Lichenibacterium dinghuense: one gene and its partner. The protein of the gene in region 1 interacts with the protein of each later gene in a pairwise test. Links are inferred from orthologs where the notes say so. Each region holds a gene or a part of one and is shown in the gene's direction. Other genes may lie near its edges. The genes, in order: L7N97_RS05300 and def.

What was found.
Region 2: the proteins of L7N97_RS05300 (region 1) and def interact in binary tests that used the Escherichia coli proteins (3 or more experiments, as listed by UniProt). The link is inferred for Lichenibacterium dinghuense from one-to-one orthologs.

Annotation. Positions count from the first base shown.
Region 1 is NZ_JAJLMN010000001.1:1,094,027-1,108,423, forward strand. The notes cover bases 5,510-8,458. They hold L7N97_RS05300 (aspartate-semialdehyde dehydrogenase), read left to right. Parts: upstream 5,510-6,439; coding sequence 6,440-7,477; downstream 7,478-8,458. Other genes in these bases: cax (calcium/proton exchanger), read left to right, coding at 5,510-6,315; L7N97_RS05305 (hypothetical protein), read right to left, coding at 7,521-7,760; L7N97_RS05310 (hypothetical protein), read right to left, coding at 7,792-8,025; L7N97_RS05315 (hypothetical protein), read left to right, coding at 8,216-8,458. Also shown: L7N97_RS05260 (DUF2382 domain-containing protein), read left to right, coding at 1-489; L7N97_RS05265 (YsnF/AvaK domain-containing protein), read left to right, coding at 521-1,012; 3'(2'),5'-bisphosphate nucleotidase CysQ, read right to left, coding at 949-1,806; histidine phosphotransferase ChpT, read left to right, coding at 2,071-2,859; L7N97_RS05280 (response regulator), read left to right, coding at 2,879-3,244; response regulator transcription factor CtrA, read right to left, coding at 3,535-4,236; L7N97_RS05290 (flagellar export protein FliJ), read left to right, coding at 4,744-5,133; more of cax, read left to right, coding at 5,230-5,509; more of L7N97_RS05315, read left to right, coding at 8,459-8,473; L7N97_RS05320 (acetyl-CoA C-acetyltransferase), read right to left, coding at 8,575-9,756; polyhydroxyalkanoate synthesis repressor PhaR, read left to right, coding at 10,023-10,634; trpS (tryptophan--tRNA ligase), read left to right, coding at 10,735-11,775; L7N97_RS05335 (COG4705 family protein), read left to right, coding at 11,977-12,714; L7N97_RS05340 (hypothetical protein), read left to right, coding at 12,758-13,060; L7N97_RS05345 (hypothetical protein), read left to right, coding at 13,062-13,547; L7N97_RS05350 (ATP-dependent helicase), read right to left, coding at 13,555-14,397.
Region 2 is NZ_JAJLMN010000001.1:4,352,482-4,366,684, forward strand. The notes cover bases 6,733-9,487. They hold def (peptide deformylase), read left to right. Parts: upstream 6,733-7,684; coding sequence 7,685-8,290; downstream 8,291-9,487. Other genes in these bases: L7N97_RS20730 (DUF2937 family protein), read left to right, coding at 6,733-7,110; crcB (fluoride efflux transporter CrcB), read right to left, coding at 7,114-7,545; fmt (methionyl-tRNA formyltransferase), read left to right, coding at 8,299-9,225; truA (tRNA pseudouridine(38-40) synthase TruA), read left to right, coding at 9,225-9,487. Outside these bases: L7N97_RS20705 (Cof-type HAD-IIB family hydrolase), read right to left, coding at 1-363; zwf (glucose-6-phosphate dehydrogenase), read right to left, coding at 360-1,952; gnd (phosphogluconate dehydrogenase (NAD(+)-dependent, decarboxylating)), read right to left, coding at 1,965-2,990; tal (transaldolase), read right to left, coding at 3,112-4,236; tkt (transketolase), read right to left, coding at 4,298-6,382; more of L7N97_RS20730, read left to right, coding at 6,613-6,732; more of truA, read left to right, coding at 9,488-9,965; L7N97_RS20755 (aldo/keto reductase), read left to right, coding at 10,098-10,871; L7N97_RS20760 (alpha-hydroxy acid oxidase), read left to right, coding at 10,906-12,198; L7N97_RS20765 (dihydrodipicolinate synthase family protein), read left to right, coding at 12,266-13,204; L7N97_RS20770 (YidH family protein), read left to right, coding at 13,216-13,605; L7N97_RS20775 (AmpG family muropeptide MFS transporter), read right to left, coding at 13,618-14,203. UniProt on the Escherichia coli protein: Removes the formyl group from the N-terminal Met of newly synthesized proteins. Requires at least a dipeptide for an efficient rate of reaction. N-terminal L-methionine is a prerequisite for activity but the enzyme has broad specificity at other positions.

The DNA of each region.
Region 1 (14,397 bases):
GACCGCCGGACGATCGATCGCCCCGTCGAGGCCGCGGCGCTCGACGCCGACCCGTTCCGGGAGCGCACGATCGAGCTCGAAGAGTTCGCCGAGGAGGCGGTCGTGGCCAAGTCGGCCCACCTGGTCGAGGAGATCGGCATCCGCAAGGAGGCGACCGATCGGGTCGAGACCGTCAGCGAGACGCTGCGCTCGACCAAGGTCGACGTCGACGACGACCGCGCCGGCCGGGCCGTGGCGGGCGCCGCGACGGGAACCGCGGGCCGCTTCGCGTCCGAGATCCGCGACGGCCTCGACGTGGTCGGCTCGGACGGGGCGCATGTCGGCACGGTCGACCATCTCGACGGCGAGCGCATCAAGCTCAGGAAGTCCGACCCCGCCTCGGGCGGCGCGCACCATTGGCTGACGCAGGACATCGTGGCGTCGGTCGCCGGCCGGGTGGTGCTGGCCGTCACGGCGGCCGAGGCCAGGGCGCGCTGGGCCACGGCCTGATCCGGGGGTGGGCGGCACGGGGAGGGGCGCGGTGACCACATCCATCCCCGACGGCGCCGGCCCGCCACACGATCCCGCCGCCGAGGCGGGCCGCGACGAGCTCACGCTGCGCCTCGTCGAGGAGCGCCTCGCCGTGGCGAAGCGGCGCGTCGCGGGCGAGACCGTCAGGATCTCCACCACGACCGAGACCGCAGAGGAGGTCGCCGAGGTCGCGCTCGACCGCTACCGCGTCGAGGTCACCCGCGTGCCGGTCGGCCGCGTCGTCGAGGCGGCCCCGCCCGCGCGGTCCGAGGGCGACACCACGATCGTGCCGGTGCTCGAGGAGCGCTATGTCGTGGTCAAGCAGCTCGTCCTCACGGAGGAAATCCACATCCGCCACGTCGTCGAGCGCGAGGTGAAGCGCGAGGCCGTGGCGCTGCGCCGCCAGCGCGCCGCGGTGGACCGGGTCGAGCGCGGCGCTCAGCCCTCCGACCGGCCCGACGCGGCGGGGTCCCCCCAGGCCACGAAGGCGCCGTTGCGGTAGCCGGCCTCCGCCTTGCCGTAGCGGAACGGCGCGCCGTCGGGCCGCAGCACGGTGCCGCCGGCCGCGCGCAGCACGGCCTCGCCGGCGGCCGTGTCCCATTCCATGGTGGGCCCGAAGCGCGGGTAGACGTCGGCCCCGCCTTCCGCGACGACGCAGAACTTCATGGACGAGCCCGCCGAACGGCGCTCGGCCACCGGCAGGCGCGCCAGGAGCGCCTCCGTCTCGGGGTCGCCGTGCGAGCGGCTGGCCAGCGCGGTCCAGCCCGCCTCGGGCGCCGGGCGGGTCCGGATCGCGCGATCCTCGGCGGCCTCGGCGAGGGACGCGCCGGGCGCGACGCGCCGCAGGCGGGCCGCGGCGCCGCCCGACCACAGCCGCTCCAGGACCGGCGCGTAGACCGCCCCCGCCACCGGCACCCCGTCCGCGACGAGGCCGATGTTGACCGTGAACTCGCCGTTGCGGTTCACGAACTCGCGCGTGCCGTCGAGCGGGTCGACCAGGATGAAGCGTTGGCAGGCGTCGAGGCCCTGCCCGGCCGAGGCGGCCTCCTCGGCCAGCACGGGCCAGCCCGGCAGCCGCTCGGCCAGGCGCGCGAGGATGAGGGCCTCGGCGCGCTCGTCCGCCTCCGTCACGGGGCTCCGGTCCGCCTTCAGGCGCGCTTCGCCGCCGGCGCGGTACACCTCCATCACGATCGCGCCGGCCTCGACGCAGATCGCGGCGAAGCACTCGGCGATGCGGTCGCGGGCCGCGTCGTCGAGCGGGGCGTCGGGGGCGGGCAGCGGCGGCAGGGTCGGCATGGCGGCTCGGGGGCGAGAGGGCGTGTCCCCTGCCCTACGCCATCGCGGGCTCCCGCGCACCGCGCGCAGGCCGGGAATCGCGCGCCGCCCGGTGGTCGCACCCGGCAAAGATTGGTTAACTTTTCCGGAAGAGTCTCTAGGCTATGGGGTGTCGGTTGAGCCGGAAACCCTGAGCCGCGTTCGGTCCGCCGATGGCTCCCCACCCCTGTCGGCGCAGGTCGGGCCCCTTCGCGGGCGCGCGCCGCCTCACACAACGGATGCCCCATGACCACCATCGCGCTCGAAGCCCTCGACCTCGCGGCCCTGCTGTGCTCGCGCGTCTGCCACGACGTGATCAGCCCGGTCGGCGCCATCGTGAACGGCCTCGAAGTGCTCGACGAGGAGAAGGACCCCGAGATGCGGACCTTCGCGCTCGACCTCGTCAAGAAGAGCGCCACCATGGCCTCGGCCAAGCTGCAGTTCTGCCGCCTCGCCTTCGGGGCCGCCGGCTCGGCCGGCGCCTCGATCGACACGGGCGACGCCGAGACGGTGACGCGCGGCCTGTTCGGCGACGACAAGATCAAGCTCGACTGGCGCGCGCCGCGCATCCTGATGCCGAAGAACAAGGTCAAGCTGATCCTCAACCTGTGCCTCATCGCCGCCGGGACCATCCCGCGCGGCGGCACCATGACCGTGGAGGTCGAGGGCCAGGGCGACGCGGCCGCGGTGCGGATCGTCGCCAAGGGCAGCTACGCGCGCGTGCCGGCCGGCGTCGCAGCCCTGCTGGCCGGCGCCCCCGAGCACGGCGCCGTCGACGCCCACGCGATCCAGCCCTTCTTCACCGGCCTCGTGGCCCGCGAGGTGGGCATGGTGGCCAGCGTGCGCGCCGAGCCCGAGGGCATCGTCGTGGAAGCGCATCCCGTGGTGGCCGAGGCCGCGATGCCGGAGGCCGGCGGGGCCCTGCCCGACGCGGCCCTGCCGGACGCGGCCAGCGTTGCGGCCGACCTCGCGGACCAGATGCGCGCCGCCGCCGCCGTGGATCTCGGGCCCGCGTCGCGCGTCGCCGCGGCCTGACCCTCGACGGAGCGCGGCCATGACCCGGGTGTTGGTGGTCGACGATTCCAGCGTCATCCGCAAGGTGGCGCGCCGGATCCTCGAAGGTCTGTCGATCGACGCGGACGAGGCCGAGAGCGGGCAGGCGGCGCTCGACGCCTGCGCGGCCTCCATGCCGGACGGCATCCTGCTCGACTGGAACATGCCGGAGATGGACGGCTACGCGGTGCTGAAGGCGCTCCGCAAGATGCCCGGCGGGGCGGCCCCCAAGGTGGTGTTCTGCACCACCGAGAACGACCCGGCCCACCTCGCCAAGGCGCGCCACGCCGGCGCCGACGACACGATGATGAAGCCCTTCGACAAGGACGTGCTTCGCCTCAAGATGGCGGCGGTGGGCCTGGCGTGACGACCGCACGAGGCGTGCGCCGCTCCGGATGACGGGGCGGACGCGCCCTTTTTTCTCGTGCAAACCGGGCCGAGAGATCCACGCGGGTCCTCGGCTGGCGGTCCTTCCCCTGTGCCGCAAGCTACCGTCTCCGCACATCGCGGCCGGAAGTGAGAGCGGAGCGGCCAGCGCCGAGCTTCGCTGGCGTTCGGCGGAACCCCGTCAACCCCACCGCCACCGCGAGCCTCCCCTGAAACGACAAGGGCCCCGATCCTCACGGATCGGGGCCCTTGTCGTCCGCGCCGTCCCGCTCAGGCGGTGATGCGGTTGTCGGCCTCGGTCGGCTCGCGCAGCACGTAGCCGCGGCCCCACACGGTCTCGATGAAGTTGCGGCCGTGGCTCGCGTTGGCGAGCTTCTTGCGCAGCTTGCAGATGAACACGTCGATGATCTTCAGCTCGGGCTCGTCCATGCCGCCGTAGAGGTGGTTGAGGAACATCTCCTTGGTCAGGGTCGTGCCCTTCCGGAGCGAGAGCAGCTCCAGCATCTGGTATTCCTTGCCGGTCAGGTGCACGCGGGCGCCGCCGACCTCGACGGTCTTCTGGTCGAGGTTGACGATGAGGTCGCCGGTCGCGATCACCGACTGGGCGTGGCCCTTCGAGCGGCGCACGATGGCGTGGATGCGGGCGACGAGCTCGTCCTTGTGGAACGGCTTGGTGAGGTAGTCGTCGGCGCCGAAGCCGAGGCCCTTCACCTTGTCCTCGATGCCGGCGAGGCCGGACAGGATCAGGATCGGCGTCTTCACCTTGGCGACCCGCAGCGTGCGCAGCACCTCGTAGCCCGACATGTCGGGCAGGTTCAGGTCGAGCAGGATGATGTCGTAGTCATACAGCTTGCCGAGGTCGATGCCTTCCTCGCCGAGGTCGGTCGTGTAGACGTTGAAGTTCTCGGACTTCAGCATCAGCTCGATGCTCTGCGCGGTAGCGCTGTCGTCTTCGATCAGGAGAACGCGCATGTGAGGTTCCCACCTTGTATCCCGTCAGCCCGGCCTGCGACGCGCGCCCCGCGCGGCTCGGCCTGGCGGTCGAAGGCCAGTGCCGGCCCCGTGCCATCATTCATCATTAGCGGCGAAAGGTTAACGGAACCGCTTTAGTTAAGCCGCGCCGCCGCCTCGAAATCGACCACCTCGGACGCGCCGCCGATCTGGCCGCGCCACCACGCCCGCGTCAACATCCAGCCCGGCCCCGCTCCGCCTTCTCGCCCGGCCCCGCCGAGGCGATCACCTGATGAACGGTGAACGCGGACGGGCGGGTGAGGCTCCAACCCGCAATCTGTCGCGAAAAGGTAAACGGAAGGTGAATGCGGCGCGCGGGCCACAGCCCGCGCATTACCCTTACTTCCAGCCGTTTTGGGTAAGAAAAGAGCAACTTCCATGGGTGAATGTGCACCGTCTCGCGGCGTCGGCACGGTCCTGAAGGGTCGAAAAAAAGATTTCCGCCCTCGCGTCTTGGAGTTTTGCATGGTGAAGTCGCGGGATCACCTCATCCGCCTCAAACGTTTTCAAGTTGATGAGCGGCGCCGTCGCGTGGCGCAGATCGAGTCCATGATCGCGGATTTCGCGCGCATGGTGGTCGATCTCGACCGCGAGATCGCGTCCGAGGAACAGCGTTCGGGTATCTCGGACCCGAACCACTACGCCTATCCCACCTTCGCCCGCGCCGCGGTGGCGCGACGCGACAACCTCAAGCGCTCCTCGGGCGAGCTGAAGGACCAGCTCGACGAGGCCAGGGGGCTGCTCGGCGAAGCCCAGGAGGAGCTGAAGAAGGTCGAGAGCCTCGACGGGCGGGAGAAGATGCCCGCCATCGAGGCCGCGACCCGCGACGTCGGGATGGCGCGCCTGGCGCGGGCCTGACGCTTCTCGGCGCCGGGGCGCCGGCGATTCTGAGCGGCGGCTCACGGCAACGCTCAAGCCGCTCGCGCATTGAGCATGGCATCCCCGGATCGTGCCATGCTCGCCCTGCTCCCCCTCGCCGCCGTGCCGCTGTCGGCCGCGCTCCGCTACGGCGTGGGCGCGTCGCCGCTCTGGGTCTTCGTCGTCGCCTCGGTCGGCGTCATGGCCTTGGCCTACCACATCAGCGAGGCGACCGAGACCGTCGCCGAGACGGCCGGCCCGGCGGTCGGCGGCCTGCTCAACGTCAGCTTCGGCTCGGTGGCCGAACTCGTGCTCGCGGTGTTCGTGCTGGCGGACGGCCAGGCCGCCGTGGTGCGGGCCCAGATCACGGGCTCGATCATCGGCACGGGCCTGCTCGGCCTCGGCCTCGCCATCCTGGTCGGGGGCCTGACGCGCGAGCGCCAGACCTTCAAGCGCGAGCGGGCCGGCCTCCTGTCGAGCCTGCTCATCGTGGTGCTGATCGCGCTGCTGCTGCCCGCGGTCTTCGACATGGTGGTGCGGGCGAACCCCAAGGGCGCCGACGTCGCCCTGTCGGACGAGCACCTCAGCCTCGGCGTGGCGGTCGTGCTGCTGACGCTCTACGCCGGCAACCTCGTCTACACGCTGATCACCCACCGCGACGTGTTCTCGCGGCAGGGGGGAGGAGCGGGCGGCGAGGCTGCCGAGGGCGGCGAGGGGGCCGGCGGCCTGTGGAAGCCGCTCGGCATCATGATCGGCGGCACCGCCGTTCTGGCCTTCGAGGCCGAACTCGTCTCGGGCGCGCTCGAGGCCACGGCGACGCAGCTCCACCTGTCGCCGCTGTTCCTCGGCGTGGTGGTGCTGGCGCTGGTCGGCACCTCGGCGGACCTGTTCGCCGCGGCGCTGTTCGCCCACCGCGACCGCATGGGCCTCGTGATGGACATCTGCATCGGCTCCGCCATCCAGGTCGCCCTGGTGGTGGCGCCGTTGCTCGTCGTGGCGTCCTTCCTGCTCGGGCGGCCGATGACGCTGGTCTTCGCGAACCCGCTCGACCTGTTCGCCATCGCGGCCACGGCCTTCGCGGTGAATGCCGTGGCGGCCGACGGGGAAACGACGTGGTTCGAGGGGCTGCTGCTCGTCGGCGTCTACGCGCTGCTGGCGCTGGCCTTCCTGTTCGCGGGCTGAGGGCGCCCGGGCATGGCGCGGCGCGCGGGCCCCGTCCCGCGATGGGGTGATTCCACCGCGCCGCGATCTCGGCTATGCAACGCCCTCGTCTTCCGCAGACCCCTGCCCCCGAGGAGATTCACACATGGCGTTCAAGGTTGCCGTCGTCGGCGCCACCGGCAACGTGGGCCGCGAGATGCTCGGCATCCTGGCCGAGCGCGGCTTTCCGGCCAGCGAAGTCGTGGCCCTGGCCTCCAACCGCTCGCGCGGCACCGAGATCTCGTTCGGCGACAAGGTCCTGAAGTGCAAGGTGCTGGACCAGCACGACTGGTCGGACACGGACATCTGCCTGATGTCGGCCGGCGGCGACATCTCCAAGGAATGGTCGCAGCGCATCGGCGCGCAGGGCTGCGTGGTGATCGACAATTCTTCGGCTTGGCGCATGCACGCCGACGTGCCGCTGATCGTGCCGGAGGTGAACGCCGACGCGATCGAAGGCTTCCGCAAGCTCAACATCATCGCCAACCCGAACTGCTCGACGGCGCAGCTCGTCGTGGCGCTGAAGCCGCTGCACGACCGCGCCCGCATCAAGCGCGTGGTGGTGGCGACCTACCAGTCCGTGTCGGGCGCCGGCAAGGAGGGCATGGACGAGCTCTTCACCCAGACGCGCGCCGTCTTCGTGTCGGATGCCCTGGAGAACAAGAAGTTCCCGAAGCGCATCGCCTTCAACCTCATCCCCCAGATCGACGTCTTCATGGAGGACGGCTACACGAAGGAGGAGTGGAAGATGGTGGTCGAGACCAAGAAGATCCTCGACCCCAAGATCAAGCTCACCGCCACCTGCGTGCGCGTGCCCGTCTTCATCAGCCACTCGGAAGCCGTGAACGTCGAGTTCGAGGAGCCGATCACGCCCGAGGAGGCGAAGGAAATCCTGCGCGAGGCGCCGGGCTGCCTGCTGATCGACCGCCACGAGCCCGGCGGCTACATCACGCCTCACGAGGCGGCCGGCGAGGACGCCACCTACATCAGCCGCGTGCGCGAGGATGCGACGGTGGAGAACGGCCTGTCGTTCTGGTGCGTCAGCGACAACCTGCGCAAGGGCGCGGCCCTCAACGCCGTGCAGATCGCCGAGGTGCTGGTCAACCGCGGCCTGATCGAGGCCAAGGGGCGCAAGGCGGCCTGAGGCGACGCTCCCCCTCCCCACGATGTGGGGAGGGGTGTCTGCATCACTTGTTGGTGCGGCCCATGTGCTTCGGGTCGATGCCGCCGGTGCGGGCGTCCACCTCGTTGGCGACGTCGCCCTCGGCCGTGCTGTCCGCCGCGATGGCGTCCACCTCGTCGTCGGACGCGCCTTCGAGGCCCTTCGACTGGCCGATGCCCGGGTTGCGCTTCAGATCGTCCTGGACGGTGATCTCGCCGATGGCGACCTCGTCGCCCTTGCGCTGCCCGTCGATGTGCTTGCTCATCTCGTGATCTCCTGGAGGGGTGGATCGGCGGTCAGGTGCTGCTGCGGTCGCCGAACCGCTTGTGCTCCTCGTGGGAGCGGCCGCGCTCGACGTCGCCCGTGCCGGCCGGGCGGACGTAGTCGGCGTCGTCCGGGGCTTCCGGGTCGCCCGAGCCGCCGGCGCCGCGCGGCAACTCGGCCATGCCCTTCGAGGCGGTGTTGTGCTTGTCCGGATCGTGGACCTTGTCTTCCTGGTTCGTGCCCTTGGACTTGCCGGCGGATGCCATGCGGCTGCTCCCTCATCGTTTGCGGGTGACAACAGGGGGCACGGCCGGGAGTTCCCGGCGGGCCTCGCAGCCGAGCGTCGCTGCCCTTCGTGCGCCAAAATGCGCCAAAATGCCTTGATCGCAGGCAGCATCAGCCTATTTTTGGTCGTTCGGGGACGAATCAACGCCCGGACCGATGAGGGAGAGTCGCATGGCCCTGGCAGAAGGCACCGCATCCGATTTCAGCGAACTGGTCCACGCGTCGCGCCAGGCGGCCGCCGGCGCTCTCGCGGGCGGCCTCATCGCGGCCTCCGGCCGCGCCCACACGGCCGAAGAGGCGAAGGCCGTGTTCGACGAAGTCTACTGGACCCTGTACCCGTCGCCCACGGACGGCAGCTACAACAGCTGGCAGTCGGCCAAGCAGGCGAGGGCGGCGCAGGACTACCACAAGAACGAATACGAGCAGTGAGCCGACTGCCGCTCGCCGACACCGGCGAAGCGGCAGGCACTATGCGAAAGGGCGGAGCCGAAGCCCCGCCCTCCATCCATGACCCAGGGAAGCGCGTCGGATCAGTTCGGGCGCTCAACGCACATGGCGATGCCCATGCCGCCGCCGATGCACAGCGTGGCGAGGCCCTTCTTCGCGTCGCGGCGCTTCATCTCGTGCAGCAGGGTGGTGAGGCAGCGCGCGCCAGAGGCGCCGATCGGGTGGCCGATGGCGATCGCGCCGCCGTTCACGTTCACGATCGACGGGTCCCAGCCCATGTCCTTGTTGACCGCCAGCGCCTGTGCCGCGAAGGCCTCGTTGGCCTCCACGAGGTCGAGGTCCTTGACGGTCCAGCCGGCCTTCTCCAGCGCCTTGCGCGAGGCGGGGATCGGGCCCGTGCCCATCACGGCCGGGTCGACGCCCGTGGTGGCCCAGGACACGACCTTGGCGAGCGGCTTCAGCCCGCGCTTCTCGGCTTCCTCGGCGGTCATCAGCACCACGGCGGCGGCGCCGTCGTTGATGCCGGACGCGTTGCCGGCCGTGACCGAGCCCTCCTTGGAGAAGGCGGGCTTGAGTTTGGCCATCGCCTCGACGGTCGAGCCGTGGCGGGGATACTCGTCCTGGTCGACCACGACGTCGCCCTTGCGGGTCTTCACCGTCACGGGGACGATCTCGTCCTTGAAGCGCCCCTCCTTCTGGGCGGCCTCGGCCTTGTTCTGCGACGCGGTGGCGAACTGGTCCTGCTCCTCGCGGGTGAGCTGCCACTTGCCGGCGACGTTCTCGGCCGTGGTGCCCATGTGGTAGCCCTGGAAGGCGTCCATCAGGCCGTCCTTGAGCATGGTGTCGACGAACTTCATGTCGCCCATCTTCTGGCCGGAGCGCAGGTAGGCGGCGTGTGGGGCGAGGCTCATCGACTCCTGGCCGCCCGCCACGATGATCTTGGCGTCGCCGTTGGCAATCTGCTGGAGGCCGAGCGCGACCGCGCGCAGGCCCGAGCCGCAGAGCTGGTTGAGGCCCCAGGCCGTCTTCTCCTTGGGCACGCCGGCCGCCATGGCGGCGATGCGGGCGGGGTTCTGGCCCTGGCCGGCCTGCAGCACCTGGCCGAGGATCACCTCGTCGACGTCCGACGGATCGACGTTGGCGCGCTCCATGGCGGCCTTCACCGCAACGGCGCCGAGCTCGTGGGCGGGCGTGTTGGCGAAGGCGCCCGCGAAGGACCCGACCGGCGTGCGGGCGGCGGACACGATGACGATGTCGGTGGACATGGGTTCTCCCTGGATTTTCTGCGAAATGGGTCCGCGGTCCCCGCTCGTCGGGGGCGCGGCGTCGCGCGGTATTTGCCTCTTTTCGGAGCAGAAACCTCACGGCTCCGCTCACGGTTCGGGCAGCCCTTCCGGCCTCGACCGCGTGCTCATCCTATGTGGAAAAGACCGGGCGGTCCGGCAACCGTCAAATTCATATTCCCCCGCCGGGACATCCCACCTATCTTGTCCGGCATGGACGTCGGTGGCGGGCAGAGCGGGTCGGTGAGATGACGGCGGACGGCAAGAAACCCGTGACGGTCAAAAAATATGCAAACCGTCGACTCTACAACACCGAGACCTCCACCTACGTGACGCTGGAGGATCTCGCCGCCATGGTGAAGCGCGGCGAGGACTTCGTGGTCTACGACGCCAAGACGGGCGACGACATCACCCGCTCCGTGCTGGGCCAGATCATCTTCGACCAGGAAGGCAAGAGCGGCCAGAGCCTGCTGCCCACGTCCTTCCTGCGCCAGCTCATCCGCTTCTACGGCGACAGCATGCAGATGCTGGTGCCGAGCTACCTCGAATTCACGCTCGACAAGCTCGCCAACGACCAGCACAACTTCCGCGAACAGATCGAAAACTCGTTCGGCGCGAAGTTGCTGCCGGGCAGCGCCATCCGCAACCAGATGTTCGACCAGCTCGAAGACCAGACCCGCAAAAACATGAAGATGTTCTCGCAGGCCCTGACGATGTTCAACCCCTTCACCGGCGCCTTCGCGTCGGCCGCGGCGCCAGAACCGGAGCCCCCGCCCCCCAAGGCGGACGACCTCGAAACGATCAAACGCGACATGGAGGACATGCAGAAGCGCCTGGCGCGGCTGTCCACCAAGCCATGATGCCCCCGGCAGGTCCGCGTGATCCGGCGGTTCCACCGGCCCGCGATCTGCTCTAATCACGGCCTCCCGTCCCTCCACCCGACGAGATGCCGAGCCCACCATGGCCTCCCCTTCCGCACGCCCCCGCATCCTGTCCGGCGTCCAGCCGACCGGAAACCTCCACCTCGGCAACTACCTCGGCGCCATCACGCGCTTCGTCGACCTGCAGGCGGACCACGACTGCCTCTACTGCGTGGTGGACCTCCACGCCATCACGGTGCCGCAGGACCCCGCCGCCCTCGAAGCCACGACCCGCGAGGTGACGGCGGCCTTCATCGCGGCCGGCATCGACCCGGTGCGCCACGCCATCTTCAACCAGAGCCGCGTGCCCGGCCACGCCGAACTCGCCTGGATCTTCAACTGCGTGGCCCGCCTCGGCTGGCTGAACCGCATGACGCAGTTCAAGGAGAAGGCCGGCAAGGACCGCGAGAACGCCTCCGTGGGCCTCTACGCCTATCCGGTGCTGATGGCGGCCGACATCCTGCTCTACCGCGCCGACGCGGTGCCGGTGGGCGACGACCAGAAGCAGCACCTCGAACTCACGCGCGACATCGCGACCAAGTTCAACAACGACTTCGCGGCCCGCATCGCGGAGAAGACCGGGGCGGACAGCTACTTCAAGCTGCCCGAGCCGCTGATCCAGGGGCCGGCGACGCGGGTGATGAGCCTGCGCGACGGCGCGAAGAAGATGTCGAAGTCGGACGCGAGCGACAATTCCCGCATCAACCTCACCGACGACGCCGACACGATCGCCGGCAAGGTGCGCCGCGCCAAGACCGACCCGGACGCCCTGCCCTCCGAGGTGGAGGGTCTGGCGGGGCGCCCCGAGGCCGACAACCTCGTCGCCATCTTCGCCGGCCTCGCCGGGCGCACGAAGGCCGAGGTTCTGCGCGATCACGGCGGCAGCCAGTTCTCGACCTTCAAGGCGGCGCTCAGCGACCTCGCGGTGGAGCGCCTGTCGCCCATCGCGGCCGAGATGCGGCGGCTGCAGGCCGACCCCGGCTACATCGACGGCGTGCTCAGGAGCGGCGCCGAGCGGGCGAACGCCATCGCGGAGGCCACGATGCGCGACGTGAAGGCGATCGTCGGCCTGCTCGGTTGAGTTTCCGCTGATGCCGAGGGTCAGACCTCCTGACCCTCGGCCAGCGCGGATGCGCGCCGCCGCTCGTGCGGCGTGATCCGCCGGACCGGCGTCGGCATGTCCGGCGACGGGTATGGCGGAGCCAAGGCCCCGTCATCAAACTCTCGCACAGCCGCGTCACAGATCGGGCCCGAGACCGTGCATCCGTCGAGGGAACCGACCATGAGATCCGTCAACGTCCCCGCGCTCGGGGCCCGCTACTGGGCGGCCCTGGTGCTGGCCAGCGCCTTCGGCGCCAACACGGGCGACTTCGCCGCCCACGATCTCCACCTCGGCCACGCGATCGGGCTGATCCCCCTGGCGGTGATCTTCGGCGCCATCCTGTTCGCCGAGTCCCGCGCGACGGTTGCGACCGAGGCCTTCTACTGGTTCGCCATCGTGACGATGCGGACCGCCGCCACCAACGTGGCCGACCTGCTCGACCACGACCTGCACCTCGCGCCGCTCGGCGTGATCGCGGTGTTGGCGCTGATCCTCCTCGCCCTGGTGTTCTCCGAGCGGGGCAGCCTCGCGCGCCTCGACGCGCGCGACGGCGTGCCGGACACGGACGCGCGCTACTGGGCCACGATGCTGACCGCCGGCGTGCTCGGCACCGCGCTCGGCGACCATTGCGCCGACGATCTCGGGCTCGACGCCGGCTCGGCCGCGGCCGTCAACCTCCTCGTCCTCGCCGCCCTGCTGGGCCTCGGCCTGAAGGCGGGCTTCCGCGTCAAGGCCGCCTACTGGCTGGCGGTGGTGTCGGTCCGCACGGCCGGCACCAACGTGGGCGACTGGCTCGCGAGCCACGGCGGCCTCGGCCTCGGCCTGCCGCTGTCGACGACGCTGACGGGCCTCGCCTTCGGCGCGCTCGTGGCGCTGTGGCGCCCGCGCCCCGCGCTGGTCGGCCTGCGCGCGGCCTGAGGCGGCGTTGACGCCGGGCGGGAAGCGCGCGACGCTCCCGCCCATGGCATACCTCAAGCGCGACGAGTTGAGAGCCCTCGGGATCACGGCCATCCGGCGCGTGATCGGCGACGCATTCGAGCGTCTGGACGCCGAAGCGGGTCCGGATTTCGAGGGCAAGGGAGCATACCACTTCACGATCACATTTCACACGGAAGCCGATTGGCGCCGCGCTTCTGCTCTTCAGGCAGAGATCACCACTGCCATAATCGACGATCTCGACGCGAGAGAGGACGAGCACTTTCCATTCGTGCGAATCAAATCTGATGGAACTTGGACGTTCGCGCGCAGTGCCGCGGCCGAGTGAGTTGCTCGACGTCGCTAGGCTGCTCGCCTCGTCGCAGGTCGGACCGCCGAACGATGCAATGGTCCGTCGCTCGATCTCGACAGCCTACTACGCCCTGTTTCATACTGTGCTTGAGGCTGGGGCTGATCGGTTCTTCGGCGCGCACAAGCGCGCTCAGGCGGGTCATGCCATCCTGTACCGATCCTTCGACCACGGCCGCATGAAGCGTGTCTGCGAGGATGCAGCCCGGAGCAGTCTTGCTCCGACGCTGCAGAGGCAACTCAGGCGCACCTCGTTCGACCCCGGCCTCCGCAGGTTCGCCGGCGCTTTCGTTCTACTTCAAGCTTCACGGCATGCCGCGGACTACGATCCAGCGGTGAGGCTTCAACACGAGGATGCCCTTGCGGCCATCGGTCGCGCCGAACAGGCCAGCACCTCGTTCGCTGCCGCGCCCGACGATGAGCGATCCGACCTGCTCGCCCTGATGCTCGGCGGCGGCCGGAGCTGACGTCGGCTCACGCCGCCTGCACGAAACTCTCCAGCACCATCTTTCGCCCGGCGCGGTCGAAGTCCACCGTGAGCTTGTTGCCGTCGACCGCCGCCACCGCGCCTGGCCCGAACTTCTGGTGCATCACGCGCGCGCCGACGGTGAAATGCGCCGTCTGGGTCGACTTCGCGATCAGTTCGCCCTCGATCACCCCCGGCAGGCGCGCCGTGCCCGAGGTCGCGCCGGCGCCCTGGCGCTGCGCCCGCTGCCACCCCGGCGTCGCGTAGGTGGAGGCGCCGAAGGCCTGCACGGTGTCGAAGCGCGACGGCCCGTAGCCCGACCGCTTCTCGCGCGCCGCCTCGGCGACCTCGACGTGAGCCTCGGGCAGTTCGTCGAGGAAGCGCGACGGGATCGTGGTCTGCCACAGGCCGTGGATGCGGCGGTTGGTGGCGAAGTAGATGAAGGCGCGGCGCTTGGCGCGGGTGATCCCCACGTAGGCGAGGCGCCGCTCCTCTTCGAGGCCCGCGCGGCCGTTGTCGTCGAGCGAGCGCTGGTGCGGGAACAACCCCTCCTCCCAGCCCGGCAGGAACACCGTGTCGAACTCCAGCCCCTTGGCGCCGTGCAGCGTCATGATGGAGACGCGCTCCTCCGTCCCGGCGTTCTCCGCGTCCATCACGAGCGAGATATGCTCCAGGAAGGACACGAGGTCGGGGAACTCCTCCATGGAGCGCACGAGCTCCTTGAGGTTTTCGAGGCGCCCCGCGGCCTCGGCGGAGCGGTCCTTCTGCCAGAAGTCGGTGTAGCCCGACTCCTCCAGGATGCGCTCGGCGAGCTCGGAATGCGGCACCGAGCCCAGGGCGGCCCGCCAGCG
Region 2 (14,203 bases), 3.3 Mb from region 1 along the record:
GATGTACCAGTGCTCGTCGGTGAAGAGCCAGGGGTCGAGGCCCTGCTCGCGCAGCAGCGCCACGGCGCGGCGGGCGATCGCGGGGGCGAGCAGCTTCTCCTCGACGATGTTGAGGTCGCCGTCCACCACGGCGCCGCCGTTGATGGCCGCCGCCGTCACCTTCATGCCCAGCAAGGCGAAGACGCCGCGCAGCCCGACGGGCGGGCGCGCGGTCGTCACCGTGAAGCCCACGCCGCGCTCAGCCAGCGCCGCGATGGCGGCGCGGGTGCGGGGCGTCAGCTCCTTGGCGTGGTTGACCAGCGTGCCGTCGATGTCGGAGACGACGAGGCGGATCGGCTCCGCCGGTTGGACGCGCCCCGTCACTTGGCGCCACCCTCCGGCTGCTCGGGCCCGGGGTCGAGCTTCACCGGCCGCCACGCGCGGTCGCCGTCGCGCGCCAGCATGAGGTCGGCCGCGACCGGGCCGGCCGTGCCGCCGACGTAGTTCGGGAAGTCGCGCGGGGCCGACTTGCCCCAGTGGTCCAGCACCTCGTCGACCACGCGCCAGGCTTCCTCGACTTGGTCGGCGCGCTGGAACAGCGTCTGGTCGCCCGTCATCACGTCGTAGAGCAGCGTCTCGTAGCCGACGTTCTGCTGCGCCGGAAACCAGTCCTTGTAGGCGAAGTTCATCTTCACGCTCTTCAGGTCCACGACGGGACCGGGGCGCTTCACCTCGAACTGCAGCGAGATGCCCTCGTCGGGCTGGATCTGGATGGCGAGCCAGTTCGCCTGGATGTCCGACGTCTTGGTCTCGGCGAAGAGCGCCATCGGGGCCGGCTTGAAGCGGATCGCGACCTCGCTGGTGCGGGTCGACATGTACTTGCCCGTGCGCAGGTAGAAGGGCACGCCCGCCCAGCGCCAGTTGTCGATGTCGAGCTTCAGAGCGACGTAGGTTTCGGTCTTGGAATGCAGGTCGACGTGGGGCTCGGCGCGGTAGGCCTTGGTGGATTTGCCCAGCACCGTGCCGGCGTCGTACTGGCCGCGCACGGCTTGCTCGGGCTTCACGGTCTTCATGGACTTGAAGACGTCGACCTTGCGCGAGCGGACGTCGTCGGCGTCGAACGACACCGGCGGCTCCATGGCGGTCATGGCGACGAGCTGGAACACGTGGTTCGGCATCATGTCGCGCAGCGCGCCGGTCGCCTCGTAGAACCCGCCGCGGCCCTCGACGCCCACCGTCTCGGCCACGGTGATCTGCACGTGGTCGATGTGGTCGCGGTTCCACAGCGGCTCGAACAGGCCGTTGGCGAAGCGGAAGGTCATGATGTTCTGGACCGTCTCCTTCCCGAGGAAGTGGTCGATCCGGTATACCTGATCCTCGCGCAGCACCTTGAGCACGCGGGCGTTCAGCGCCTTGGCGGAGGCGAGGTCGTGGCCGAAGGGCTTCTCGATGACGACGCGGCGCCACGCCTCGTCGCCGTCGGTCTCGGTCAGCTTCGCGGCGCCGAGGCCGTCCACCACCGTTCCGAAGAAGCGGTCCGCCACGGCGAGGTAGAACAGGACGTTGCCGCCCGTGTGGTGGCTGTTCTCGACCTCGGCGAGCTTGCCCTTCACAGACTCGAAGGTCTTCGGGTCCTCGAAGTCGCCCTTGAGGTAGAACATGCGGGACTTCAGCCAGTCCCAGGCTTTCGCGTCGATCTGCGAGGGGTCGAACTCGCCGGTCCCGCCGACGAAGCTGCGCATCATCTCGTCGAGGCTGTCGCGCCAGCCGTCGTCGGAGCCGTCCGAATGGTCGACGCCGATGATCGCGAAATCGTCCGGTAGCAGGCCGGTGGTGGCGAGGTTGTAGAGCGCAGGGGTGACGAGGCGCTTGGTCAGGTCGCCGCCGCCGCCGAAGATCACCATGGCGCAGGCGCCGGCCTTCGGCGTCGAGCTGTCGGGGGCGGCCGAGGCCGCGACGGTCTGCTCGCCCATCGTCGCGCCTCCTCAGACGGGCTTCGGGCCGGTGGCGGCGCCCTCCGGCGCCGGCGCGTCGCGGTGCTCGACGTGGCCGCCGAAGCCGAACCGCATGGCGGACAGCGTGCGCTCGCCGAAGGTGTGGGCCTCGCGCGAGCGGAAGCGGGCGTAAAGCGCCGCCGACAGCACGTTGACCGGCACCGCCTCCTCGATGGCCGCCTCGATGGTCCAGCGTCCCTCGCCGGAATCGTCGACGACGCCGGAGAAGTGCTCGAGGTTCGGGCTCGCCGTCAGGGCCGAGGCCGTGAGGTCGAGCAGCCAGGACGAGATCACGCTGCCGCGCCGCCACACCTCGGCGATGTCGGTGAGGTTGAGGTCGAAGCGCTCGCTCTCGGTCAGCTCGGGCGAGTTCTTCATCTTGAGGACGTCGAAGCCCTCGGCATAGGCCTGCATCAGGCCGTATTCGATGCCGTTGTGGACCATCTTGACGAAGTGGCCGGCGCCGGTCGGGCCGGCGTGGATGTAGCCGCGCTCGGCGCGGGTGTCGGAGATCTTCTCGCGGCCGGGCGTGCGGGGGATGTCGCCCATGCCGGGCGCCAGCGCGTCGAGGATCGGGTCGAGCGTGTCGACCGCCTCCTTGGCGCCGCCGATCATCATGCAGTAGCCGCGCTCCAAGCCCCACACGCCGCCCGACGTGCCGACGTCGACGTAGTGGATGCCCTTCTTGCGCAGGTCCTGGCCGCGGTGGATGTCGTCCTTGTAGAAGGAGTTGCCACCGTCGATGATGATGTCGCCCTCCGACAGGAGGTCGCCGAGCTTGTAGACCGCGTCGTGGGTGATCGTGCCCGCGGGCAGCATCACCCAGACGATCCGCGGCGTCTCGGTGAACTTCGACACCATGTCCTCGAGGCTCTCGGCCCCGACCGCGCCGTCGTCGACGAGGTCGTGCACGGCGCGCGCGTTGCGGTCGAAGGCGATGCAGTGGTGCCCGTGGCGCTGGAGCCGCCGCACGATGTTGCCGCCCATGCGGCCGAGACCGATCACGCCGATTTGCATCGCTGAAGCCCTCTGAAGTGCGGGGGACGCCGGCTCGGCCGCGTCGTTGTGTTCTGTTCCGAAAGGCGCGCGGCCTTCCGCGGAGGTCCGGGGCGGGGCCCCGGACCGGCACAGTCTCGGCTCAGGCCGCCTTGCTGAACTCGCCGCGGCGCTTCTTCACGCCGCCGATGAGGTTGTCGAAGGCTTCCTCGAACTTCTTGATGCCGTCGAGGACGAGTTCGTGCGTGATCTCGTCGAGCGAGATGCCGAGCTTCTCCAGCGCGGCCAGCGACGCTTCGGCGCCCGCGAGGTCGCTCTCGACCGAATCCTTGATGGCCGTGCCGTGGTCGCCGAAGGCCTTCATGGTCGCGGGCGGCATGGTGTTGACCGTGCCGAGGCCGATGATGTTGTCGACGTAGTAGGTGTCGGGCAGCGACTTCGACTTGGTGCCGGTCGAGGCCCACAGCAGCCTCTGCGGGTGTGCGCCCTTGGCGGCCAGCTTCTCCCAGCGGGGGCCGGAGAAGATCTCCTTGCCGCGCTGGTAGGCGCGCTTGGCGTTGGCGATGGCGATCTTGCCCTTCGCCTTCTCCACCAGCGCCGGGTCGGCGTCCTCGAGGGCGTCGATCTTGGCGTCGGCCGCCGAGTCGATGCGGCTCAGGAAGAAGCTCGCGACGGAGGCCACGCGGGACACGTCCCCGCCCTTGGCGGCCAGCTCCTCGAGGCCCGCGATATAGGCGTTGGCCACGTCCTCGTAGGCCTTCACGGCGAACAGCAGCGTGACGTTGACGTTGATGCCTTCGGCGATCGTGGCCTGGATGGCGGGCGTGCCCGCGTCCGTGCCGGGGATCTTGATCATGAGGTTGGGGCGGTCCACCGCCTTCCACAGCCGCTTGGCGTCCTTCTTGGTCGCTTCGGTGTCGTTGGCGATGTTGGGCGCCACCTCCAGGCTGACGAAGCCGTCGCCGCCGTCCGCCTTCTCGTAGACGGGGCGGAACACGTCGGCGGCGGCCTGGATGTCCGCGATCGCGATGGTCTCGTAGACCGTCATGTCGTCGGCGTCGCCCTTGCCGAGCATCTCCTTCAGCACGTCGTCGTAGTCGTGCGTCAAGCCGATCGCCTTCTCGAAGATCGAGGGGTTCGAGGTCAGGCCCTTCAGGCCGTGGTTGTCGATGAGGTTTTTGAGCTCGCCGGAGGACATGAGCGTCCGGTGGAGGTCGTCGAGCCAGGGGGACTGACCGCAGGCTTCGAGCTGTTGCAACGGGTTCATGGCGGGTCTCCTGCCCGGGAACGGGGTCGGGCGCCGGCCTCGCCGGCCGGCGCCCGGTTGATCACTCGGCCGCGGCCTTCATGCCAGCCGCGCGCTGCTTCTCGATCTGCCCCTTGGCGGCCTCGACCATCTTCTCGGGCGTGAAGCCGAACTTGGTGAGGAGCGACTTCAATGGCGCCGAGGCGCCGAAGGTGTGCATGCCGATGATCGCGCCGTTGCGGCCCACGTATTTCTCCCAGCCCATCGTGGCGGCCTGCTCGACCGCGACGCGGGCCGCGACGTGGGGCGGCAGCACCTCGTCCTTGTAGGCCTCGTCCTGCAGCTCGAACTGCTCCCAGCAGGGCATGGACACGACGCGGGCGCCGATGCCCTCCTTGGCCAGGGCCTCGTAGGTTTCCACGCAGAGGTAGAGCTCCGAGCCCGTGCCCATCAGGATCACCTCGACGTCCTTGCCGTCCTTCGGGTCGGCCAGCACGTAGGCGCCGCGCTGAACGCCGGCGGCGGGCTTGTAGACGTTGCGGTCGAGCGTCGGCATGGGCTGGCGCGACAGGATCAGCGCCGACGGGTTCTTCTTGAGGCCGATGGCGAACTTCCACGCCTCGGCGGCCTCGTTGGCGTCGCCGGGCCGCACCACGAAGAGGCCCGGGATGGCGCGCAGGCTGGGGATCTGCTCCACGGGCTGGTGCGTCGGCCCGTCCTCGCCGACGCCGATCGAATCGTGGGTGAACACCCAGATCGAGTTCAGCTCCTGCAGCGACGACAGGCGGATCGCCGGGCGCAGGTAGTCGGAGAAGATCAGGAAGGTCGCGCCGTAGGGGCGCAGGCCCGACAGCGCCATGCCGTTGCAGATGGCGCCCATGGCGTGCTCGCGCACGCCGAAGTGGACGTTGCGCCCGCCGCGGCTGTCGGGCCGGAAGGTGCCGGCCTCCTTGGCGGTCTGGTTGGTCTTGGTGGACTCGTCGAGGTCGGCCGAGCCGCCGACGAGCCAGGGATAGTGCGGCGCCAGCGCGTTCTCGGCCTTGGAGGCGGACTCGCGCGTGGCGATGCCCTTGGCGTCGGCCGGGAAGGTCGGGATCGCGTCGTAGGCGGCCTGCGGCACCTCCTTGGCGATGAGGGCGTCGATCTGCTTGCCCTCGTCCGGGTACTTGGCCTTGTAGGCCGTGAACAGCTCGGCCCACTTGTTATGGGCCTCGCCGCCGCGCTTGCCGAGCGTGTCCGAGAAGCGCTCGTAGACGCCGTCCGGCACCAGGAAGGACGAGTCCTCGGGCCAGCCGTAGAACTTCTTGGTGAGCTTGACCTCGTCGGCGCCGAGGGGCGAGCCGTGGGACTTGTTGGAGTCCTGCTTGTTGGGCGAGCCGTAGCCGATGTGGCTCTCGACGATGATGAGCGTGGGCCGCGACTTCTCCTCCAGGAAGCCCTGGTAGGCGGCCTGAACTTGTTTGAGGTCGTTGGCGTCGCGAACGTGCAGCACGTTCCAGCCGTAGGCGAGGAAGCGCGCGCCGACGTCCTCCGAGAAGGCCCAGCCGGCGGGGCCGTCCAGCGTCACGTTGTTCGAATCGTAGATCCAGCAGAGGTTGTCGAGCTTCCAATGCGCCGCCAGCGAGGCCGCCTCGGAGCCGATGCCCTCCATCATCTCGCCGTCCGACGTGATGGCGTAGACGTTGTAGTCGAAGAGCTTGAACTCGGGCCTGTTGTAGTGGGCGGCGAGCCACTTCTCCGAGAGCGCCATGCCGACCGTCATGGCGATGCCCTGGCCGAGCGGGCCGGTGGTGGCCTCGACGCCGGTGGTCATGCCGTATTCCGGGTGGCCGGGCGTGTAGGAGCCGGCCTGCCGGAAGCTCTTCACGTCGTCCATCGAGACGGCGAGGCGGTTGAGCTTCTTGCCGTCGTGGTCGACGGCTTCGACCTTGCTGAGGTGCAGCATGGAATAGAGCAGCATCGACGCGTGGCCGGCCGACAGCACGAAGCGGTCGCGGTTGGGCCAGAGCGGGTTCTTGGGGTCGTAGTTGAGGCGCTCGGTCCACAGGTCATAGGTCGGGGCCGCCATGCCCATCGGCGCCCCCGGATGCCCGGAATTGGCCTTCTGGATCGCGTCGATCGAAAGCGTGCGGATCGTGTTGATGCACAGTTGATCGATGTCGCTCATGGTTTCCCCTCTCGCCCGCTCGTCGGTCACGTTCGGACCCGCAGCCGTGCTAGCTCAAGCTCGGCCGTAGGTCCACGCGCGGCGGCACGGCGTCGTTCATGCAACGTCAGAACCTTTCCCTGCCGTTTTGGTTCAACGCGCCGCGCGCCAGGGCCGGACCGCGCTTGCGCCGGCGGGTCGGCCCCGCGAGGATGCGCGCGGTTTCGGCGAATCGGGGGGACGGCGCTGCCATGCTGGCGAGGCGGTTTGCGATGGCGGTCGGCCTGCTGCTGGGGATCGTGTTCTCGCAGGCGCCGGAGTTCGTGCAGCAGTACCGGCAGCGGCTCGGCGGCGCGGTCGACGAGCTCAAGCGCACCATCGCGCAGTTTGACGCCGAGGCGGGCGCGCAGTCGCTCACCCGCGAGGCCGGCATCGCGCGGCTCAGATCCAACGCCGACCCTCTGGTGCAGGCGCGCGGCACCGACCTCGATGGCGACGTCGCGCGCGAGCGGCGGCTCGAAGCGCAGGACCGCGCCTTCGACGACGCCGGGCCGGTCGGGCGCTACTGGGTCTTCGCCGAGCGCTTCGATCCCGAGATCGCCGGCCGGGCCTACGCGATCTTCCAGCCCGCCGTGCCGGTCACCGCCGGGGGGCTCGTCGCGGCGGCCGTGGGCTTCGTGGCGGGCTACGGCGGGACGCGCCTCCTCGCGTCGCCGTTCCGCCGGCGGCGGATCGCCGTGCCGGCCTGACCGTCAGGCGTCCTCCTCGACGGAGGCCTGCACCACCGACACGGCGCCGCCGTTGAGCTGCGCCGCGGCGAGGTGGCCGACCGCCACGGCGCAGAGGCACAGCACCACCGAGACTCCGACGTTGACCAGCGCGCGGCCCACCGCGCCGGCGCGCAGGAGGTCGAAGGTCTGCAGGCTGAACGACGAGAAGGTGGTGAAGCCGCCGCACAGCCCCACCAGCACGAAGAGGCGCAGGTTCTCCGGCACGGGATAGCGCCCGTGCGCCAGCGTCAGCGTGCCGAAGAAGCCGATCACGAAGGAGCCCGCGATGTTGATGATCACCGTGCCCCAGGGCAGGCTCCCGCTGATCGGCGCCATGGCGAGGGCCAGCGCGTAGCGGCCGAAGGTGCCGATGGCGCCGCCGAGCGCCACGACGAGGCAGGTGGTGAGGTTCATGGGCGCGTCTCCGGGTCGTGCTCGCCTTCCCACGGCCCCGCCGGCCGCGCAATCGTCCGACGGGCGCGGCGGGCCCGCGAATTGACCGGCGGTGCCTGCGTGCCTATGTCGGGGGGCTCCCCCGCCCGCCGAGTCCGCCATGGCAATCCGCCAGATCCTCACGCTGCCCGACAACCTCCTGCGCCAGAAGTCCGAGCGCGTGCTGAAGGTCGACGGGCCGGTCCGGGCGGCGCTCGACGACATGATCGAGACCATGTACGACGCGCCCGGCATCGGCCTCGCCGGCGTGCAGGTCGGCATCATGCAGCGGCTCGTGGTGATCGACGTCGCCCGCAAGGACGAGCCGCCCCAGCCCCTGTTCCTGGTCAACCCCGAGATCGTCCGGTCCTCGCCCGAGCTCGCGGTCTACGAGGAGGGCTGCCTGTCGATCCCGGACTATTACGAGGACGTCGAGCGGCCCGAACGGGTGCGCGTGCGCTTCCTCGACCGCCACGGCGCCGAATGCGAGATGGAGGCCGACGGCCTGCTCGCGACCGCGATCCAGCACGAGATCGACCACCTCGACGGCGTGCTCTTCATCGACCACATCTCGCGCCTGAAGCGCGAGCGGGTGACCAAGCGCTTCGCCAAGGCGGCGCGCTTCGCGGAGGGCGACGCGCGCGAGCCGCGCCCGGCGCCCCGCGCCGCCATGGGGGCGCGCAAGCCCGCGCCGCCGGCCGAGCCGCCCGCCGAACCCGTGGCCTGACGGGTCCCATGCGCGTCGTCTTCATGGGCACGCCGGCCTTCGCGGTGCCGGTGCTGAGCGAACTGGTGGGGCAGGGGCACGAGATCGCCGCCGTCTACACCCGCGCGCCGGCCCGCTCGGGCCGCGGCATGGCGGAGACGCCCTCGCCGGTCCACGCGCTGGCGTCTCGGCTCGGCGCGCCCGTGCACCATCCGGCGAGCCTGAAGGGCGCGGAGGCCGCGGCGGCGTTCCGGGCCCACGAGGCCGACCTCGCCGTGGTGGTGGCCTACGGTCTGATCCTGCCGCAGGCGGTGCTCGACGCGCCGCGCCTCGGCTGCGTCAACCTCCACGGCTCGATCCTGCCGCGCTGGCGGGGGGCCGCGCCGATCCAGCGCGCCGTGATGGCGGGCGACGCCGAGAGCGGCGTCGCGGTGATGCGGATGGAGGCCGGGCTCGACACCGGCCCGGTCGGCATGGAGGAGCGCGTCCGCATCACGCCCGACATGACGGCCGGCGACCTGCACGACCGCCTGGCGGTGATCGGCGCCGACCTGATGGGACGCGCCGTCGGCGCGATGGAGCGCGGCACGCTGCAGTTCCGCCCGCAGCCGGAAGAGGGCGTCACCTACGCGGCCAAGATCGACAAGGCCGAGGCCCGCATCGACTGGACGCGGCCGGCCCGCGAGGTGCTCAGCCACGTCATGGGCCTGTCGCCCTTTCCCGGCGCCTTCTTCGAGGCCGACCTCGGCCACGGGCCGGAGCGCGTCAAGGTGCTGCGCGCGAGGCTCGCGGACGCGTCCGGCGCGCCCGGCGCGACGGTCGACGACGCGCTGACGGTCGCCTGCGGGGAGGGCGCGGTGGCGCTGACCAGCCTGCAGCGCGCCGGCAAGGCGCCGCTCCCCGCGGTGGACCTGCTGCGCGGCCGGCCCGTGCCGGCCGGCACGCGGCTGGGTTGATGTTCCGCTACAAGCTGACGATCGAATACGACGGCGCGGGCTTCGTCGGCTGGCAGCGGCAGGCGAACGGCCCGTCGATCCAGGGGGCGCTGGAGACGGCCGCGGCGCCGCTCGGCTGCCCGCCGGGCGGGATGCACGGCGCCGGCCGCACCGATTCCGGCGTCCACGCCACCGGGCAGGTGGCGCACCTCGACCTCGCCAAGGACTACCGCACCGACAGCGTGCGCGACGCCGTCAACGCGAACCTCAAGCCGCACCGCATCGCGATCCGCGCCGCCGAGCGCGTGGCCGGAGACTTCGACGCGCGCCACTCTGCGGTGCGGCGCCGCTACCTGTACCGCATCGTCAACCGCCGCGCCCCGCTGGCGCTCGACGCCGGCCAGCGCTGGCTCGTGAAGCCCGCGCTCGACGCCGAAGCCATGCACGCGGCCGCGCAGGGCCTACTCGGCATGCACGACTTCACCACCTTCCGCGACAGCGAGTGCCAGGCCGCGAGCCCCGTGCGCACCCTCGACGGCTTCACGGTGGAGCGCGACGGCGAGGCGATCGAGATCCGCGTCTGGGCGCGCTCCTTCCTGCACCGGCAGGTGCGCTCCATGGTGGGCTCGGTCGCGATGGTGGGACTCGGCCGCTGGAGCGCCGCCGACCTGCGCTCCGCCCTCGACGCCCGCGACCGACGCCGCTGCGGCCAGGTGGCGCCGGCCGATGGGCTCTACCTCACCCACGTCGATTATCCCTGACGAAGAGTGCGACCGCGACGGGCGCTCCGGCGTTGCGCTTCCCGTCGCCGCTTTCGCGCGGCCAACCTTCGGAAGGGCGCCGCCGTGGCCGACACGCTGTCACAGGACATCGAACTCAACGACGGCCGCGCCATGCCGCGGCTCGGCCTCGGCGTGTGGCAGACGCCCGCCGGCGAGGCGGCGCGCATCATGCGGGAGGCGATCGCGGCGGGCTACAGCGCCGTCGACACCGCCTCGGCCTACAACAACGAGGAGGGAGTCGGCGAGGGACTCGCGGGCAGCGACGTCTTCCTCACCACCAAGCTGTGGAACGCCGACCAGGGCTTCGACTCCACGCTGCGCGCCTTCGAGGCCAGCGCCGGGCGGCTCAAGCGCGCGTCGGTCGACCTTTACCTGATCCACTGGCCCGCGCCGAAGAAGGCGCTCTTCGTCGACACGTGGCGCGCCCTGGTGCGGCTGCGCCAGGAGGGCCGCGCGACGTCGATCGGCGTGTCCAACTTCAACGCCGACCACCTAGAGCGTATCATCGGCGAGACGGGCGTGACGCCGGCCGTGAACCAGATCGAGCTCCACCCGCAGTTCCAGCAGCGCGCTCTGCGCGAGGTGCACGACCGGCTCGGCATCCGCACCGAATCCTGGAGCCCGCTCGGCCGCGGCAAGTTCCTCGGCGAGCCCGCGCTCGCGGCCATCGCGCGGAAGCACCGCAAGACGGCGGCGCAGGTCGTGATCCGCTGGCACCTCGACGAGGGGCTGATCGTGATCCCGAAGACCGTGAGCCCCGAGCGGCTGCGCGAGAACATCGACGTGTGGGACTTCGCGCTCGACGCCGACGACCGCGCCCGCATCGCGGCGCTCGACTCCGCCGACGGCCGCACCGGCCCCGACCCGCTGACGGCGACGTTCTGAGGCGCGCGGCGGGACGAATGTGCGGGCGCGCGGGATGACGGACGGCGGGCAGGGCGGCGACGCGGCGGCGGGACCTGCGGGCCGTGACGCCCCCGCGCCCGGCACGGTTCCGCCGGCCCCGGTCGTCACCCAGGCGCGGCGCCCCGACGACGCCGTGCCGCGGCAGCTCCGCGGCTTCCTCGCCCTCGACGACTTCGAGCCCGCGGCGCGGCGGCGCCTGCCGCGGCAGATCTACGGCTATTACGCGGGCGCGGCCGAGACCAACCAGTCGCGCGACCAGAACCGCGACGCCTTCCGCCGGATCGCCTTCGTGCCGGACACGCTGCGGGACGTGTCGCGCCGCTCGACCGCGGCGACGCTGTTCGGCGAGCGCCACCGCTTCCCCTTCGGCATCGCCCCCATGGGTCTCTCCGGCCTGTCCTGCTTCGAGGGCGACCTCGTGCTGGCGCGCGCCGCGCGGGCCGAGGGCGTGCCCATGGCGGTGAGCGCCACCTCGATCATGCCGCTGGAGCGCGTGGCGGCGGAGGGCGGCGCGCGCTGGTTCCAGGCCTACCTGCCGGGCGAGCCCGCGCGCATCCTCGCCATGGTGGACCGCGTGGAGCGCGCCGGCTTCGACACGCTGGTGCTGACCGTCGACGTGCCGGTGCCGGGCAACCGCGAGAACAACGTCCGCACCGGCTTCTCCATCCCACTGCGGCCGAGCCTGAAGCTCCTCGCCGACGGCGCCGCGCATCCGCGCTGGTCGCTCGGCACCTTCGCGCGGACCCTGCGGGCCGGCATGCCCCACATGGAGAACATGGACGCGCGCCGCGGCCCGCCGATCCTGTCGCGCGACCTCGTGCGCGCGGTCGGCAAGCGCGACGGCCTGTCGTGGGACCACGTGGAGCTGATCCGCCGCCGCTGGCGCGGCCGCTTCATCCTCAAGGGCGTGCTCGCGCCCGGCGACGCGCGCGAGGCTGAGGCGCGCGGCGTCGATGCCGTGTGGGTGTCGAACCACGGCGGCCGCCAGCTCGACGGCGCGCTGGCGCCGCTCCACGCCCTGCCCGCCGTGAAGGCCGCGGCGGGATCCATGGCGGTGCTGTTCGACTCAGGGGTACGGCGCGGCAGCGACGTTCTGAAAGCGCTGGCGCTCGGCGCCGACTTCGTCTTCCTCGGCCGGCCGTTCCTGTTCGCCGCCGCGGCGGCGGGGGAGGGCGGCGTGCGCCACGCCATGGGGCTGCTCGGCGCCGAGGTCGACCGGAACATGGCCATGCTGGGGGTGAACGCGGTCGGCGAGGTCGCGCGGCGGCACGTCTGCGACGCCCATCCGCCGCCCGGGCCGGGGTGACACCCGCACGGGGAGCGTGAGACAAGCTTGCGCGCCCGCGCCGACAGGCCCGCCCGGAGTCTTCCCCATGCCGCTCGACCACACCGCCCGCGGCGTCTTCCCCATCGCGCCGACGCCGTTCCACGCCGACGGGCGCGTCGACCTCGCCTCCGTCGACCGTATGACGGACTTCTACGTCGCGACCGGCGCCACGGGCCTGACCGTGCTCGGCGTCATGGGCGAGGCGCCCAAGCTCGACGGCGCCGAGGCGCTCGACCTCGCGACGCGCTTCATCCGCCGCGCGCCCGCGCTGCCGGTGGTGGTGGGCGTGTCGGCGCCGGGCTTCGCCGCCATGCGGGCGCTGGCCCGCGCCGCCATGGACGCCGGGGCCGCGGGCGTCATGATCGCGCCGCCCAACACGCTGCGCACCGACGACCAGGTCGTCACCTACTATGCCCAGGCGAGCGAGGCGGTCGGCGCCGATGTGCCGGTGGTGCTGCAGGACTATCCGCTCACCTTCAGCGTGGTGATGGCGCCGGGCGTGATCCGCCGCATCGTGGAGGCCAACCCGTCAGTGGTGATGCTCAAGCACGAGGACTGGCCGGGCCTGGAGAAGATCTCCGCGCTGCGGGCCTGGGAGGGGGCGGGCGAGATGCGGCCGATCTCGATCCTGTGCGGCAACGGCGGCCTGTTCCTCGACTTCGAATGCGAGCGCGGCGCCGACGGCGCCATGACGGGCTACGCCTTCCCGGACATGCTGATCGACGTGGTGCGCCTGTCCGCCGCGGGGGAGCGCGACGCCGCCCACGACCTCTTCGACGCGCACCTGCCGCTGCTGCGCTACGAGCAGCAGCCGAACGTGGGGCTCGCGGTGCGCAAATACGTGATGGCGCGGCGCGGCATCATCGCGTCGGACGCGCAGCGCAAGCCCGCGAGCCCGATGAGCGCCGCCGCGAGGGCCGAGGTCGAGTACCTGCTCGGCCGCCTCGCGCGGCGGGACCCCCGCGCGGCCGGGCGGATCGGTTGAGGGCGGAAGCCATGATCGAGCGCTACAGCGACCACGCCGCCAACGAGCGGACCTACCTCGCCTGGGTGCGCACCGCCATCGCGGTGGCGGCCTTCGGCTTCCTGGTGGAGAAGTTCGACCTGTTCCTCAAGGCCACCAGCCGCACGCTCGGCGGGCAGGGGCCGTCGGCGGTGGGCGAGGGCGTGGCCGACATCGTCGGCCTCCTCGTCATCGCCCTGGCCGGGTTGATGATGGTGCTGGCGACGGTGCGGTTCCGGCGCACCGCCGCCGCGATCGACAGCCCGGACAAGCGGCCCGCGACCGGGGTGCGGATGGACGTCGGGCTCGTGGCGCTGCTGATGCTCTTCGGCGCGGCGCTCTTCGCCTACATGGCCTATTCGGTGGTGGATCACGTGGGTTGAGGGCGCGGGGCGTCAGGCGGCCCGCGCGCCCTCCCGCCCCTGCATCCGCCACACTAACCAGCACAGCAGCGCCACCGGCAGGCCGATCACCGCCGTGCCGACGAAGAACCATGTGAAGCCGAGGCGCTCGATGACGAGGCCCGACGTGCCGGCGATGAAGCTGCCGGGCAGGGCGCAGAGCGAGGACAGCAGCGCGAACTGGCTGGCCGCGAAGGCCGGCGCGCTGAGCGAGGACATGAAGGTGATGAGCACGATGGACGCGAAGGCGTAGGCGAACTCGTCGAGGCTCACCGAGCCCGCGAAAAGCCAGAACTCGCCCCCGCCGTGGTCGCCGTGCGCCGCGAGATAGGCGAGGCTGAGGTGGGAGGCCGAGGCGAAGACCGTGCCGAACAGCAGCGTCGGCATCAGGCCGATGCGCTTCACCACGTAGGTGGCCGTGAAGGTGCCGGCGAGGCCGACCGGGAAGCCGAACAGCTTGGTCGCGGTGGCGATGTCGGCGTCGCCGTAGTGCAGCGCCTTGAACAGCGGGAACGCCATGGCGTTGGAGATGTAGCCCGGCGCCCGGAAGCCCGCGACGAGCAGCAGCGTCGGCACCGCC